Regions from separate parts of the Streptomyces sp. NBC_00466 genome, predicted to be linked through region 2. Evidence: riboswitches for the same ligand, from Rfam matches in the RefSeq annotation. Region 2 holds a riboswitch; the other holds the start of a gene.
The links. A riboswitch is a leader RNA that binds a small molecule or an ion and turns the genes downstream of it on or off. The one in region 2 is predicted to bind S-adenosylmethionine.
Positions count from the first base shown of each region.

Region 1: another riboswitch for S-adenosylmethionine. It lies ahead of thrC (threonine synthase); the one in region 2 lies ahead of OG210_RS24240 (aminotransferase class V-fold PLP-dependent enzyme).

Region 1 is NZ_CP107896.1:3,755,486-3,762,767, reverse strand. Features, by position in the region: gene OG210_RS16785 (Uma2 family endonuclease) at 28-621, shown strand; gene groL (chaperonin GroEL) at 762-2,387, opposite strand; gene OG210_RS16775 (cold-shock protein) at 2,761-2,964, opposite strand; gene OG210_RS16770 (MoaD/ThiS family protein) at 3,422-3,697, opposite strand; gene thrC (threonine synthase) at 3,779-5,080, opposite strand; SAM riboswitch class I at 5,096-5,223, opposite strand; gene OG210_RS16760 (glucosyl-3-phosphoglycerate synthase) at 5,379-6,329, shown strand; gene OG210_RS16755 (APC family permease) at 6,713-7,282, shown strand, end outside.
Region 2 is NZ_CP107896.1:5,392,183-5,399,464, forward strand. Features, by position in the region: gene trpD (anthranilate phosphoribosyltransferase) at 1-852, shown strand, start outside; SAM riboswitch class IV at 998-1,115, shown strand; gene OG210_RS24240 (aminotransferase class V-fold PLP-dependent enzyme) at 1,264-2,640, shown strand; gene OG210_RS24245 (Lrp/AsnC ligand binding domain-containing protein) at 2,720-3,001, opposite strand; gene OG210_RS24250 (rhomboid family intramembrane serine protease) at 2,998-3,747, opposite strand; gene OG210_RS24255 (hypothetical protein) at 3,918-4,160, shown strand; gene OG210_RS24260 (NYN domain-containing protein) at 4,195-5,556, shown strand; gene OG210_RS24265 (NlpC/P60 family protein) at 5,830-6,855, shown strand; gene OG210_RS24270 (NlpC/P60 family protein) at 7,096-7,282, shown strand, end outside.

The DNA.
Region 1 (7,282 bases), 1.6 Mb from region 2:
GCACGATGAAGAGGAGGAGGCGACGCCATGACCCCCAGCACCGCTGACCACGCCCAGGACCACCCCCAGATGTCCGTCGAGGACTTCGAGGAACTCGCGCGCCACGCGCCCGAGACGGTGGCACTGGAATTCATCAACGGAAAGCTTGAGGTCAAGCCCGTGCCGGACCAACTGCATGGCGCCATTGTCATGTGGCTGCTGAGGCAGTGCATGCAACAGCGCCCTGAGCTGGCCCTGTATCCGGAGCAGGGCCTCAAGGTGGAGGGCTATCGCAGGGGCCGCGCCCGCGCGGACGGCGCCCTGGCCCCGCTCGACCACTACGTGGGCCAGAGCGGCGAGTGGGCGCACACCGATGGCACGCTCATGGCCGTGGAAGTCACCTCCTACGACACCGACACCGACCTCCGCGACCGCGTGGAGAAGCGCGACGGCTACGCGGCCTCAGGCATCCCGGTCTATCTGCTCGTCGACCGTGACGCGGAGAAACTCGTCGTCTACAGCGAGCCGGAGCGGGGCGAGTACCTGACCCGCACATCCCACGCCTACGGCACCACAGTCACGCTTCCCGCGCCCGTCTCGATCACTCTGGAGACCGGGAAACTCAAGGACTACGCCCGCTGAAGCACCCGCAAACGCCCGAGGGCGGTACCCCTCCGAGAAGGGGTACCGCCCTCGGTCCGTACTGCTGCTTGCCGTACTGCTTGCCGTACAGCTCGCGTGCTACTGCTGGAGCAGCCGATCCTCGAAAAGAACGAAGAGGATCAGAAGTCCATGTCACCGCCGGGCATGCCGCCCGGGGCGCCGCCGGGGGCGGCCTTCTCCGGCTTGTCGGCGATGACGGCCTCGGTGGTGAGGAACAGCGCGGCGATCGACGCGGCGTTCTGCAGCGCGGAGCGCGTGACCTTCGCCGGGTCGATGATGCCCTCGGCGATCATGTCGACGTACTCGCCGGTCGCAGCGTTCAGGCCGTGGCCGACCGTCAGGTTGCGGACCTTCTCGACGACGACTCCGCCTTCGAGACCACCGTTGACGGCGATCTGCTTCAGCGGGGCCTCAAGGGCGAGCTTCACGGCGTTGGCGCCGGTCGACTCGTCGCCTTCGAGCTCAAGCTTCTCGAACACCGCGGAAGCCTGGAGCAGGGCCACGCCACCACCGGCGACGATGCCCTCCTCGACGGCCGCCTTCGCGTTGCGAACGGCGTCCTCGATGCGGTGCTTGCGCTCCTTGAGCTCGACCTCGGTCGCGGCACCGGCCTTGATGACGGCCACGCCGCCGGCCAGCTTCGCGAGGCGCTCCTGGAGCTTCTCGCGGTCGTAGTCCGAGTCGGAGTTCTCGATCTCGGCGCGGATCTGGTTGACGCGACCCTGGACCTGGTCGCTGTCACCGGCACCGTCGACGATCGTGGTCTCGTCCTTGGTGATGACGACCTTGCGGGCGCGGCCGAGCAGGTCGAGACCGGCGCTCTCCAGCTTGAGGCCGACCTCCTCGGAGATGACCGTGCCACCGGTGAGGATGGCGATGTCGCCGAGCATGGCCTTGCGGCGGTCGCCGAAGCCCGGAGCCTTGACGGCGACGGACTTGAAGGTGCCGCGGATCTTGTTGACGACCAGGGTCGACAGCGCCTCGCCCTCGACGTCCTCCGCGATGATCAGCAGCGCCTTGCCGGACTGCATGACCTTCTCGAGCAGCGGAAGGAGGTCCTTCACGTTGCCGATCTTGGAGTTGACGATCAGGATGTACGGGTCGTCGAGCGACGCCTCCATACGCTCCATGTCGGTGGCGAAGTACGCCGAGATGTAGCCCTTGTCGAAGCGCATGCCCTCGGTGAGCTCAAGCTCAAGACCGAAGGTCTGCGACTCCTCGACGGTGATGACGCCTTCCTTGCCGACCTTGTCCATCGCCTCGGCGATGAGCTCGCCGATCTGGGTGTCGGCGGCGGAGATGGAGGCGGTCGAAGCGATCTGCTCCTTCGTCTCCACGTCCTTGGCCTGCTCCAGCAGAGCGGCGGAGACGGCCTCGACGGCCTTCTCGATGCCACGCTTCAGGGCCATCGGGTTGGCACCGGCGGCGACGTTGCGGAGGCCCTCACGAACCAGCGCCTGCGCCAGGACGGTCGCGGTGGTCGTACCGTCACCGGCGACGTCGTCCGTCTTCTTGGCGACCTCCTTGACCAGCTCGGCGCCGATCTTCTCGTACGGGTCCTCGAGCTCGATCTCCTTGGCGATGGAAACACCATCGTTGGTGATCGTGGGGGCGCCCCACTTCTTCTCAAGGACGACGTTGCGGCCCTTGGGGCCGAGGGTGACCTTGACGGCGTCGGCGAGCTGGTTCATCCCGCGCTCGAGACCGCGCCGTGCCTCCTCGTCGAACGCGATGATCTTGGCCATGTGAAGTGGTCCTCCCGGACAGGGGGTGGAAAGCGTCAGACCTGGCGGTGCCCGCGACGGACGGCCTGCTTGCCCGGTGGTTCCTTGCCCCACCCGGCCCGCGGGCCTCACCAACCCGGTCCTTCTGTCACTCTCACTGGGAGAGTGCTAACGCCAATGATTAGCACTCGGCCCCTGTGAGTGCAAGGTGCCCCCGCGAAGCGGGGTCGTTGAGGGGTGGTGGTCGGGCGACGAGAGGGCGCAAGCGCCTTCGGTGGATACCAGCCCCACGCGCGGGCGGTCTCGGAGGCCCCCGGACGCACGAGAGGCCCGCGCCCCGGTGTGGGGTGCGGGCCTCTCGGCGTGAGTGGGTCGGTGGCCGATCGCGCCGAGATCAGACGGCGAGCTTGACCATGTCCGCCTGCGGACCCTTCTGGCCCTGCGAGATCTCGAACTCGACTCGCTGACCTTCTTCAAGGGTGCGGTAGCCGTCCATCTGAATCGCGCTGTAGTGGACGAAAACATCCGCACCACCGTCGACCGCGATGAAGCCGTACCCCTTCTCCGCGTTGAACCACTTGACGGTGCCCTGAGCCATGCCTAACTCCCCTATTACTGGCCCTTGCACAGAGCCCGCACTTCGCGGGATCCGGGTCAGACCTTGCGCCGGAACGCGTCGACCGCGGCTGAATGTATCTGCCCAACTGCCCTCTGCAACAGGTCAATCGGACGAGAATTCTGAGCGCGGCTGAACGCCCCATTGGGCGGATTTCCGGGGATCCCCGGGCAAGTCGGGCCGGGCAAAGGGCACTTACGACGCAAAGAGATCGAACGCATTGCCCACACATTGACGCGTGCTCAGCTGCTCCTGGCACGGGCGATCAAGAAGGATCAAGGGGGCTGCCCCAACTCTACCGTGTTCAATCATGCTGAATTGCCCCCTCCGCTTCGTACGCGGAGAGGGCAACAGGTTCAGCAGACGGCAGGGCGGACAGCAGGGCGACGGGCCCGCCCGGGGCGCGCCGCAGCAGCGCCGCGGCGCCGCAGGGGCTTGCTCAGCCGCCGGCGACGGCCGGGATGATGGAAATGCCCGCGCCGTCCGGCGTCGCCGTCTCCAGGCCCTGCTCGAAGCGCACGTCGTCGTCGTTCACGTAGACGTTCACGAAGCGGCGCAGCTTGCCCTGGTCGTCCAGGACGCGGGCCGCGATGCCGGTGTGGTTCTTCTCCAGGTCGGCGATGACCTCGGAGAGGGTGCCGCCGTCGGCTGCGACCTCGGCCTGGCCGCCCGTGTAGGTGCGGAGGATGGTGGGGATGCGGACCTTGACGCTCATGCGGATTGCCTTCCAGGAGTCCGGGGCGGGACGAGTCGGACGGAGCGGGCGAGTACGGACGGGGCGGGACAGGAGCCCGGGTCAGGCGCCCGTGGCCAGGCCGGCCTCGCGGAACGCGTCCAGGGTCGGACGGATCGTCGCGGTCGGGCCGGACGTCGGGGCGACCGCGTCCAGGGTCTTGAGGCCGTCACCCGTGTTCAGTACGACGGTGGTGAGGGACGGGTCGAGCAGACCGGCCTCGATGAGCTTCTTCGTCACGCCGACGGTCACGCCGCCCGCGGTCTCCGCGAAGATGCCCTCGGTACGGGCCAGCAGCTTGATCGCGTCGACGATCTGCGCGTCGTTGACGTCCTCGACGGCGCCGCCGGTGCGGCGGGCGATGTCCAGGACGTACGGGCCGTCCGCCGGGTTGCCGATGGCGAGCGACTTGGCGATCGTGTCCGGCTTCTGCGGCCGTACGACGTCGTGGCCGGCCTTGAACGCGGTGGAGACCGGCGAGCAGCCCTCGGCCTGCGCGCCGAAGATCTTGTACGGCTTGTCCTCGACCAGACCGAGCTTGATCAGCTCCTGGAGACCCTTGTCGATCTTCGTGAGCTGGGAGCCCGACGCGATCGGGATGACGATCTGGTCGGGCAGCTGCCAGCCGAGCTGCTCGCAGATCTCGTACGCCAGGGTCTTGGAGCCCTCGCCGTAGTACGGGCGGAGGTTGACGTTGACGAAGCCCCAGCCCTCACCGATCGGGTCGCCGATGAGCTCGGAGCAGAAGCGGTTGACGTCGTCGTAGTTGCCCTCGATGCCGACCAGTTCGCCGCCGTAGACCGCGGCCATCACGACCTTGCCCTGCTCCAGGTCGTGCGGGATGAACACGCAGGAGCGGAAGCCGGCGCGGGCGGCGGCGGCGCCGACGGCACCGGCCAGGTTGCCCGTCGATGAGCAGGAGAGCGTGGTGAAGCCGAAGGCGCGGGCGGCCTCGACGGCGATCGCGACGACACGGTCCTTGAAGGAGTGCGTCGGGTTGCCGGAGTCGTCCTTGATGTGCAGAGCGCCGGTGACACCCAGCTCGCGGGCGAGGTTGTCGGCCTTGACCAGCTTGGTGAAGCCCGGGTTCATATTGGGCTGGTCGGCCACACCGGCGGGGACGGGCAGCAGCGGGGCGTAGCGCCAGATGTTGTCCGGGCCGGCCTCGATGCGCTTCTTCAGCTCGTCGGGGGAGCCGCTCGGCAGGTCGTACGCCACTTCGAGCGGCCCGAAACAGGACGCGCAGGCGAAGAGGGGGCCGAGCGGGAAACGCTCTCCGCACTCGCGGCACGAGAGGGCGGCGGCGGGGCCGAGATCGACAGGCCCGGTGGAGTCGTTGGTGCTGGTGACGGTCTGCACAGCCATGGTGGCGAGGTCCTCTCCTCATCTTCCTCGCGACGTACTTCGCCGCAAGACGGAATTGGCACCTTCCCCACCATGACCTCGCGGTCGGCAGGAGGGTTGCCGGGACTTCTACGGGCCGTTCCCTCAGTCCCTCTGGATGAGCGCTTATGACGCGAGCCTTGAGGCCCGGCGTGTTTGTCCGCACTGCTGACCCCGGCATCCCGTGGCCATTTGCGTTGTTCAAGACTGTAACCGAAGGCAGTGACAGTTGAGATAGTCGTCCGATCCGCGAGATGGCTCACAGTCAAGGAGACGCGCCGTGCTGGAAGAGGTGGACCGCTGGCTGGCCAGGCGTTCCTGGTCGGCGGCCGACCGTCCGCTGGACCGGCTGATCGCGGCCAAACGCGGCACGCGGGTGAGTGTCGTCCTGCCCGCGCTCAACGAGGAGGCGACGGTCGGGGCGATCGTCGCGACCATCAGGCGGGAGCTGATGGACGGCCTGCCGGCACCGCTCGTGGACGAGCTGGTGGTCATCGACTCCGGCTCCACCGACCGTACGGCCGCTGTCGCCGCCGCCGCCGGGGCTCGCGTGGTGCACCGGGACGAGATCCTGCCGCGGATTCCGGCCGTGCCCGGCAAGGGCGAGGTGCTGTGGCGTTCGCTCCTGGTGACCGGCGGCGACATCGTCTGCTTCGTGGATGCCGACCTGCGCGAGTTCTCGGCGGACTTCGTCTCGGGGATCGTCGGGCCGCTGCTGACCGAGCCCGATGTGCAGTTCGTGAAGGCCATGTACGACCGGCCGCTCGGCGAGACCGCCGGTCAGGGCGGGCGGGTGACCGAGCTGGTGGCGCGGCCACTGCTGAACCTGCACTGGCCGCAGCTGGCCGGTTTCGTCCAGCCGCTGGGCGGCGAGTACGCGGCACGGCGCTCGCTGCTCGAACAGCTGCCCTTCCCGGTCGGTTACGGGGTGGAGCTGGGCCTGCTGGTCGACGCACTCCACACGGTGGGGCTCGACGCGCTGGCGCAGGTCGACGTGGGCTCGCGCAAACACCGTCACCAGGACGGGCTCGCGCTGGGCCGGATGGCGGCGGCGATCTACCGCACGGCGCAGCTGCGGCTGTCGCGGGGGCAGCTGGTGCGGCCGGCGCTGACGCAGTTCGAGCGGGGCGCGGAGGGGTCGGGCTTCGTACCGCGGACGTACGCGGTGGACACCGAGGAGCGGCCGCCGATGCGGAGCGTCGGGGAGTACACGGCCCGCCGGGCGGCCTGACGGGCGGCGGGCCGTGTCCGACGGCTGTCGGCTGTCGGCTGTCGGCTGTCGGCTGTCGGCTGTCCATGGAAAGGTTTTAGCCATAGTCGACACGAGAATCCGCAGCCCTCGCCAGGCCGCGATATCCGTGTAGCCACCGCACTCTCAGCGGGAATGAGCACCGCAACACCGTAAACAAACAACGGATTTCGTTGCGGTGACGCTTTAGCGAACCCTTGACGGGAATCGTCGTCGCGAGTTGTATTCGGACACCGGAGCGGCGTGGACGTCGTCGCGGTCCGCCCCGCATGTGCGGCTCTCTTCAGCGAATCCCCAGCGAATTCCCGAAGGTGCCTGCCCCTCATGCCGCCAGCCTCATGACGCCAGCACCGATGGGACAACGGATGACCTCTACGCCCGACACGACCGTTGCCGAGACCCCCGGGAAGCCGGAGGCCGACACCCGTGCCGCGACGGCAGGGGGATCTCCCAAGCTCACCCGGTCCATCGGTGTGGTGGGAGGGACGCTGCTCACCCTCTCCTGTCTGACCCCGGCATCGTCGCTCTTCGTGATCGTGCCGGACTCGTTCGCCACCCTGGGCACCGGAACGGCCCTCACCATCGCCATCGCGGGCCTGCTCTGCATCGGTGTCGCGTTCACCTACTCGGAGCTGGGCACGCTCATACCGAGCTCCGGTGGCGAGTACGCCATGGTCGGCACCCTCATGGGCCGCCTCGCCGGCTGGCTGGTTTTCGTCCTCTCGCTGATCGTCGTCATGATCGTGCCGCCCATCATCGCGCTGGGCACCGCCGACTATCTGGCGCCGATCGTGCATCTGAACCCGCAGTACACCGCGGCCGGTGTGATGCTCCTCGCCACCGCGATGGGCCTGCTCGACCTGCGCGCCAACGCCTGGATCACCGGCATCTTCCTGGTCCTGGAAGTCGTGGCCTGCGCGGTCGTCGCCTTCCTC
Region 2 (7,282 bases):
CTGGTCCGGGCGATGTACGCGCACGCCAGGCTGATCGACGTGCCGGGCCCGAGCGTGGACATCGTCGGCACCGGCGGCGACGGCGCCAACACCGTGAACATCTCGACCATGTCCTCCATCGTCGTGGCGGGCACCGGCGCCAAGGTCGTCAAGCACGGCAACCGGGCGGCGTCGTCCCAGAGCGGGGCGTCCGACGTCCTGGAGAAGCTGGGCGTCAATCTCCAGCTGGCCCCGGAGCGGGTCGCCGAGGTCGCCGGAGAGGCGGGCATCACCTACTGCTTCGCGGTGAAGTTCCACCCCGCGCTGCGCTATGTGGCCGCTGCCCGGAAGGAGTTGGGCATCCGCACCACCTTCAACTTCCTGGGTCCGCTCACCAACCCCGCGAAGGTCCGTGCGCAGGCGACCGGTGTCTCCGACGCGCGGGTGGCGCCCATCATCGCGGGGGTGCTGGCCGAGCGCGGTTCGTCCGCCCTGGTGTTCCGCGGCGACGACGGGCTGGACGAGCTCACCACCACCGCCACCTCCAGGGTCTGGACGGTGGCGGACGGCACGGTGCGCGAGGAGACCTTCGACCCGCGCGACGTGGGCATCGGGCTGGTCCCGGTGGAGGCGCTGCGCGGCGGCGACTCGTCGTACAACGCGGATGTGGCCCGCAGGCTGCTGGCCGGTGAGGCCGGTCCGGTACGGGACGCGGTCCTGCTGAACTCGGCAGCCGCGCTGGTCGCGCTGGACCCGGGCACCGGATCCCTCAATGAGCGGATCGCGGCGGGCATCGCCCGGGCCACCGACTCCATCGACTCGGGGGCGGCGGCCGCGGCGCTGGAGCGCTGGGTCGCGGCCAGCAACACCTGAGCCCCCAGCCCGGACACCAAGGGCGCAGGGCACCCGGCGCACAGAAGAACCCAGGGCGCAGTCGCGCAGCCTCCGGCCGGCAACCGGTCTCAGGCTGTGGACTGCGCCTTGGCACGTCCGTACACGTATGGCAGGATCCTCTTCAGGTCATGAGTGACAGCGACTACGGCCCCAGCCCGCTGTCCGGCAACCCTCCGTCCGTGGCGGGGTGCCCTGGGTGAAGACCAGGCCGTGGGCAGTGAAGTCCTCGGCAAGCGCGGATCCCTCGACAGGGATCCTGGTCGTCGAGGGAGTTCTTCCGTGGTTCAGCGAATGCGATAGGGCAGTAGCCCCCTTCTCCGCACCCCTTTCCTTGCACTGCCGCGTGTGGCACGCGCAGTGAATTCGCCTGCCCTTTTCCGGGAGTTCGTCATGTCTGTTCCCAGCGCTGCCGTCAACGCGTCGGTTTGTAAGGATTCCTCCGAGAATCTTCCCGTTCTCGGGAGGGATGTCCTGGTCCCGCTCGTCACCGGCGGCGAGGTCACCTACGCGGCACTGGACTACGCGGCGAGCGCCCCGGCCCTCCAGCGCGTCTGGGACGACGTGGCGGCGTACGCCCCGTACTACGGCAGCGTGCACCGCGGCGCCGGGTACCTCTCGCAGCTCTCCACCGACCTCTTCGAGAACAGCCGGACGACGGTCGCCGAGTTCCTCGGCTGCCGCCCGGACGACCAGGTCGTCTTCACCCGTTCGACCACGGACTCGCTCAATCTGCTGGCCGCGGTGGTCCCCGCGGGCTGCGAGGTCTTCGTCTTCGAGACCGAGCACCACGCCTCGCTGCTGCCCTGGCGCGACGCCGCCGTGACCTACCTCAACGCCCCGCGCACCCCGCAGCAGGCCGTCGAGACCCTGGAGCGCGCGCTGGCGGACCGTACGACGCCGGAGGCACCTGCCCTGGTCTGTGTCACCGGGGCGTCCAACGTCACCGGTGAGCTGTGGCCGGTGCAGGAGCTGGCGGCCGCCGCCCACGCCCACGGGGCGCGCATCGTGCTGGACGCGGCGCAGCTCGCACCGCACCACCCCGTGGACATCGCGGCGCTCGACGTCGACTGGGTCGCCTTCTCGGGCCACAAGCTGTACGCGCCGTTCGGCTCCGGGGTCCTCGCGGGCCGTTCCGACTGGCTGCTCGCCGCCGAGCCGTACCTCGCGGGTGGCGGCGCCTCCCGCAGCGTGGCCCGGCGCGCCGACGGCGGTGTCGACGTCGAGTGGCACACCACGGCCGCCCGCCACGAGGCCGGATCGCCCAACGTCATCGGCGTCCACTCCATCGCGTCCGCCTGCCGGGCGCTCACCGACGCGGGCTTCGATTCGCTGGTCGAGCGCGAGCAGACGCTGGTCCGCAAGGTCCTCGACGGGCTCGGCGAAGTGGAGGCGGTCCAGGTCCTCTCGCTCTTCGGCGACGACGCCCCGCGGGTCGGTGTCATCTCGTTCGTGGTGGACGGGTGGAACAGCTCGCACTTCGCCGCGGCGCTCTCCGCCGAGTACGGCATCGGGGTGCGCGACGGTCTGTTCTGCGCCCACCCGCTCGTACGGACCCTGCTCGGCAGCGACCCGCAGGACCAGGGCGAGTGCGGTGCCCCGGAGGGTGAGCCGGGCGAGCGCTCGCTCAACGCCGTCCGGGTGAGCTTCGGCGCCGGTACGCCGGACGAGCACGTGGAGCGCTTCGTGGGCGCGGTGAAGGAACTGGTGCGGGACGGTGCCCGCTGGAACTACCGCACCGAGGACGGCCGCTGCGTGCCGGCCGTCTGACCGAGGCGACGCGGATGCGTACGGCCGTCCGGCGCGGCGGCGGGGCTTGCCGGCCTCGCCGCCTGCGGCAGGGCGGCCGTTACGCGTCCAGGCCGATGGCGAAGGCCGCTTCCAGGTCGTGCTGCGAGTAGGTACGGAACGCCACATGCGTGTCCGTGGCCTCCACCCCGGGGATCTTGCTGATCCGGCCGGGGATGATGTCCGCCAGATCGTCGTGGCGGGCCACCCGGACCAGTGCGATCAGGTCGTACGTCCCGGTGACGGAGTAGACCTCGCTGATGTTCTCCAGGGCGGCGAGCGATTCGGCGATCTCGGGGATCCGGTCCACGCTGGTCTTGATGAGCACGATCGCGGTGATCACGGCTTGCTTTCTCCCTCGGTGGCCGTCGCTGGGAGTTTCACTCTAGTCGTACGCCAGTACCGCACCGCCGCGTAGCCGAAGCCCAGCGAGAACCCCACCAGATGAGCCGTGTAGGCGACCCCGGGACCGGTGCCGGTCTGCTGCCCCGCCGCCAGCCACTGCAGGACGAACCAGAAGACCAGCACGATCCAGGCGGGGAAGCGCAGCGGCAGGAACAGCAGGAACGGGAAGATGCTCGTCACCCGGGCCCGGGGGAAGAGGCTCAGGAAGGCGCCGAGCACCGCCGAGATCGCACCCGACGCACCCACCAGGGTCTGGTCGGAGCCCGAGTGGGTGAGCGCGTACGCCGTCAGGGCGATGTAGCCGCTCACCACATAGAAGACGGTGAAGTGCAGACGCCCCATGCGCTCCTCGGCCATCGCGCCGAAGACGTAGAGGAACAGCATGTTGCCCAGCAGATGCAGCCAGTTCGCGTGGATGAAGAGCGCGGTGAGCGGGGTGAGCAGGGCGCCTGATGTACCGCTCATCAGTTCGGTGGGAACGACCCCCCAGTGTTCGAAGTACGCGCTCTGGGCGGCGAGGAGGTTGTCGCCGGTTCCGTAGGCCGGATCGAGCCCGGAGACGGGGCTCATCAGGAAGACCAGGCAGCAGACGCCGATCAGGCCGTACGTCACCACCGGCCCGCCGAGCGTGTCTCCGCGCCGCCCCGGCGCCTTCCGTCCGGGTGCATCCCGCCACGTGAACATTGACCGAGCATGGCCCAACCGGACGCAATCGGGCAGATCGCCTCGCCGGGCCCCGTACGGTCGGCAGGTCCGCCCCCGGGGTATCCCGTAGGCCGTAGGGTTGCGGGGAGTACATCCGCAGTCCGATGGCGCACCGCGACCGAGGCAGTACGAACGAAGAGGACGCACGTATGACGACGGTTCCCATGCCGACCGCCGACACCCGGTGGCGCTGCACGCTCTGCGGCAATCTCACCCGGTTCGATGTGACGCGCTCGTCGAAAGTTGTCGAGTACATACATCTCGACCTGGCCGGTGAGCCCAAGGTGGAGGAGCGCGAGGTGGTCAGTGAGACCATCGAGCAGGTGCGCTGCCGGTGGTGCAACGCGGTGGACCAGATCGAGCTGGTGGACAGGCCGGGCGGCGGCTCCTGAGGGAGCCCCCTGAAGAGTGACAGTGGGGTGACGGATGGTGGAGTCCGAACGCGGTGCGGAGCCGGCCGACGCGGCCGGCGACGCCGCGGAGGCGCTCGACCGTCCGCTGCCCGAAGCGGTGAGGCGGCGCGTCGTCGCGCTCGTCTCCGACGCCTTCGGCGGGCTGACCGTACCCGAACTCCCGGCGCAGCTGCGGCAGTACGCCCGGTTCACCCCCACCAGACGGGCCAAGTTCGCGGGCAACGCGATGGCTGCGGCCCTGGCGGGCGACGCGCTGTTCCGCCGGCGGATCGGTGAGCGGCTGAAGGAGTCCCAGCCCGAACTGACCGGGGCGCTCGAGGCCGGCTCGCCCCCCGCGGCCGCCGACCCGGTGGATGTGGCGGCGGCCGCCTACGTACTGCGCCCGCCCGGCTGGGTGAAGCTCGTCGCCGCCGCGGGCGAGGAGGCCCAGCGTGTGGTCGCCGAGCGCGCCGACGAAGCAGGCCGGCACGAGCTGGAGCGGCTGCGCGCGGAGCTGGCTGACGCGCGGGCGCAGACCAGGTCCGAGAACGAGCGGCTGCGTACGGAGCTGGACGCGGCCCGCAAGGACGCCGAATCGCTTCAGCGCAAGCTGCGCAGCGCGCAGAGCGATGTGAAGCGCGGCGAGGCGGCGCTGCGCCGCTCAGGCTCCGAGCTCGACACGGTCAGATCCGACGCCGCGGCCCGGGTCGCCGCGGCGGAGAGCGAGTCGCGGCGGCTGAAGGCCCGGCTCGGTGAGGCCGAGGCGGCGGTCGAGGCCGGGCGCCGCGCCGTACGCGAGGGGCGTTCCGTCGAGGACATGCGGCTGCGGCTGCTGCTCGACACGGTGCTCGACGCGGCCCAGGGGCTCCGGCGCGAACTGGCCCTGCCGCCGGTGACCACGCGCCCCGCCGACTCCGTCGACGCCGTCGAGCCCGGCCGGCTCTCACCCAAGGACATCGCGGCCAGGGCGCTTTCGGACACCGACCCGGCCCTGTTGGACCAGCTGCTCTCGCTGCCGCAGGCCCATCTGGTGGTGGACGGCTACAACGTCACCAAGACCGGCTATCCGCAACTGCCGCTGGAGAAGCAGCGGCTGCGGCTGCTCGGCGGTCTCTCGATGCTCGCCGCGCAGACGGGCGCCGAGATGACCTGTGTCTTCGACGGGGCCGAGCTCGCGGCGCCGGTGCTGCTCGCGCCGCCGCGCGGGGTACGGGTGCTGTTCAGCAAGCCCGGGGTGACCGCGGACGAGGTGATCCGCCAGCTGGTCAGGGCGGAGCCCGCCGGGCGTCCCGTGGTGGTCGTGTCGGCCGACCGCGAGGTCGCCGACGGCGTGGCGAGATCGGGCGCCAGGCCCGTTGCGTCCGTCTTGTTGCTGAAGAGGCTTTCGCGCGCCTGATAACTCCTGTGCACAATGCCCGACTTCGCGGTGTGCGTTTTCCATCGCAGCGTCAAGTGACCGTTACTGCCCGTGCGGTGTCTGTAAAATATGCACTCAGTGGCCAAGATTTTTGGCAACAGGATTTGAACTGATCACAAGAAGGTCACTAAGGTCGGGCCTCGAACCTTCGCGCGGTCGATCACTCATCCAGAGTGGCAGCGAAGGAACCGCCGAAGCCTTCACGGTTTTGCTACGTGTTCGGCGGCTCTGAGGAAGAAGGAGCTCGCCTCCGTGGCGTCCCACCGTCGTCCCAAGCAGCCGAGCCGCGCTCGTGTCACCGTGCTCACCGCGACCGCTGCCGCAGCCGTGGCCCTCACCGCCCAGGCCGCGCACGCAGAACCGAAGCCGACCAAGAGCGAGGTCAAGGCCAAGGTCGACAAGCTCAACGAAGACGTGGACGCGGCCAGTCAGAAGTACGACGGCGCCAAGGAGCAGGAGGGCAAGCTGAAGAAGCAGGCCCGCGACCTCCAGGACAGCGTCGCCCGTGGCCAGGGGGAGCTCAACAAGCTGCGGGACCAGCTCGGTTCCATAGCGAGCGCCCAGTACCGTTCCGGCGGCATCGACCCGTCCGTGCAGCTGTTCCTCTCGTCCGACCCGGACAACTTCCTCGACAAGGCCACCGCTCAGGACCAGTTGAGCGCTGAGCAGACCGACGCGCTCAAGAAGATCCAGGACAAGCAGCGGACCCTCGCCCAGCAGCGTGCCGAGGCACAGGACAAGCTCAAGGACCTCTCGTCGACGCGCAAGAAGCTCGCCGAGGACAAGCAGAAGATCCAGAGCAAGCTCGCCCAGGCACAGAAGCTGCTGCAGAGCCTCACCGCCGCCGAGCAGGCCTCGATCACCGCTGATAACAGCCGCGCCAACCGCGACAGCTCCCGTGCCGACCTCGGTAACGACGTCCCTGCCTCCGCCCGTGGCGGCGCCGCGCTCAACGCCGCCAAGACTCAGATAGGCAAGCCGTATCAGTACAGTGCCACCGGTATGGCCTCCTGGGACTGCTCGGGGCTGACGCAGTGGGCGTACTCGCAGGCCGGTGTCTCCCTCCCGCGTACGTCGCAGACCCAGGCCAACGCCGGTCAGCGTATCTACTCCGCGAGCGCGCTCAAGCCCGGCGACCTGGTCCTGTTCTACGGCGACCTGCACCACATCGGCCTGTATGCGGGGAACGGCATGGTGCTGCACGCGCCGCACACCGGCGCCAACGTCCGCTACGAGGCGATGGGCAACATGCCCTTCCAGTTCGGCGTCCGCATCTGATCAGGACCCGTTCCGTACGGCGCAGCCCACACCGCCCGAACGGGCGAATTACGGCGCTGTGAGCTGACTCCCCGCCCCGTCGGTGACCTTGTGGTCTCCGGCGGGGCGTCACTCTGTGTGCACGGCGAGGTCTTTGGTCACAGCGTGGTCACGCGGCTACTCTCCGGCGTGCGGTGCCCGGCAACCGGTCCGCCCATCGGGGCGGCAGGGACCGCACGCAGTGGAAGGAGTGCGGCTCCTGTGGTGTCCCATCGCCGTGCCACCCAGTCCGGCCTCGCCCGGAGCACCCGGATCACCGTGCTGTCCGCCGCGCTGGCGACGGCCGCGGCAGGCCTCGGGGCCGCACCGGCGGGCGCCGAGCCGCACGAGTCGGCGGCGGCCGCCAAGAGCGAGGTCGACGGCCTGTACGCCCAGGCCGAGCGGGCCA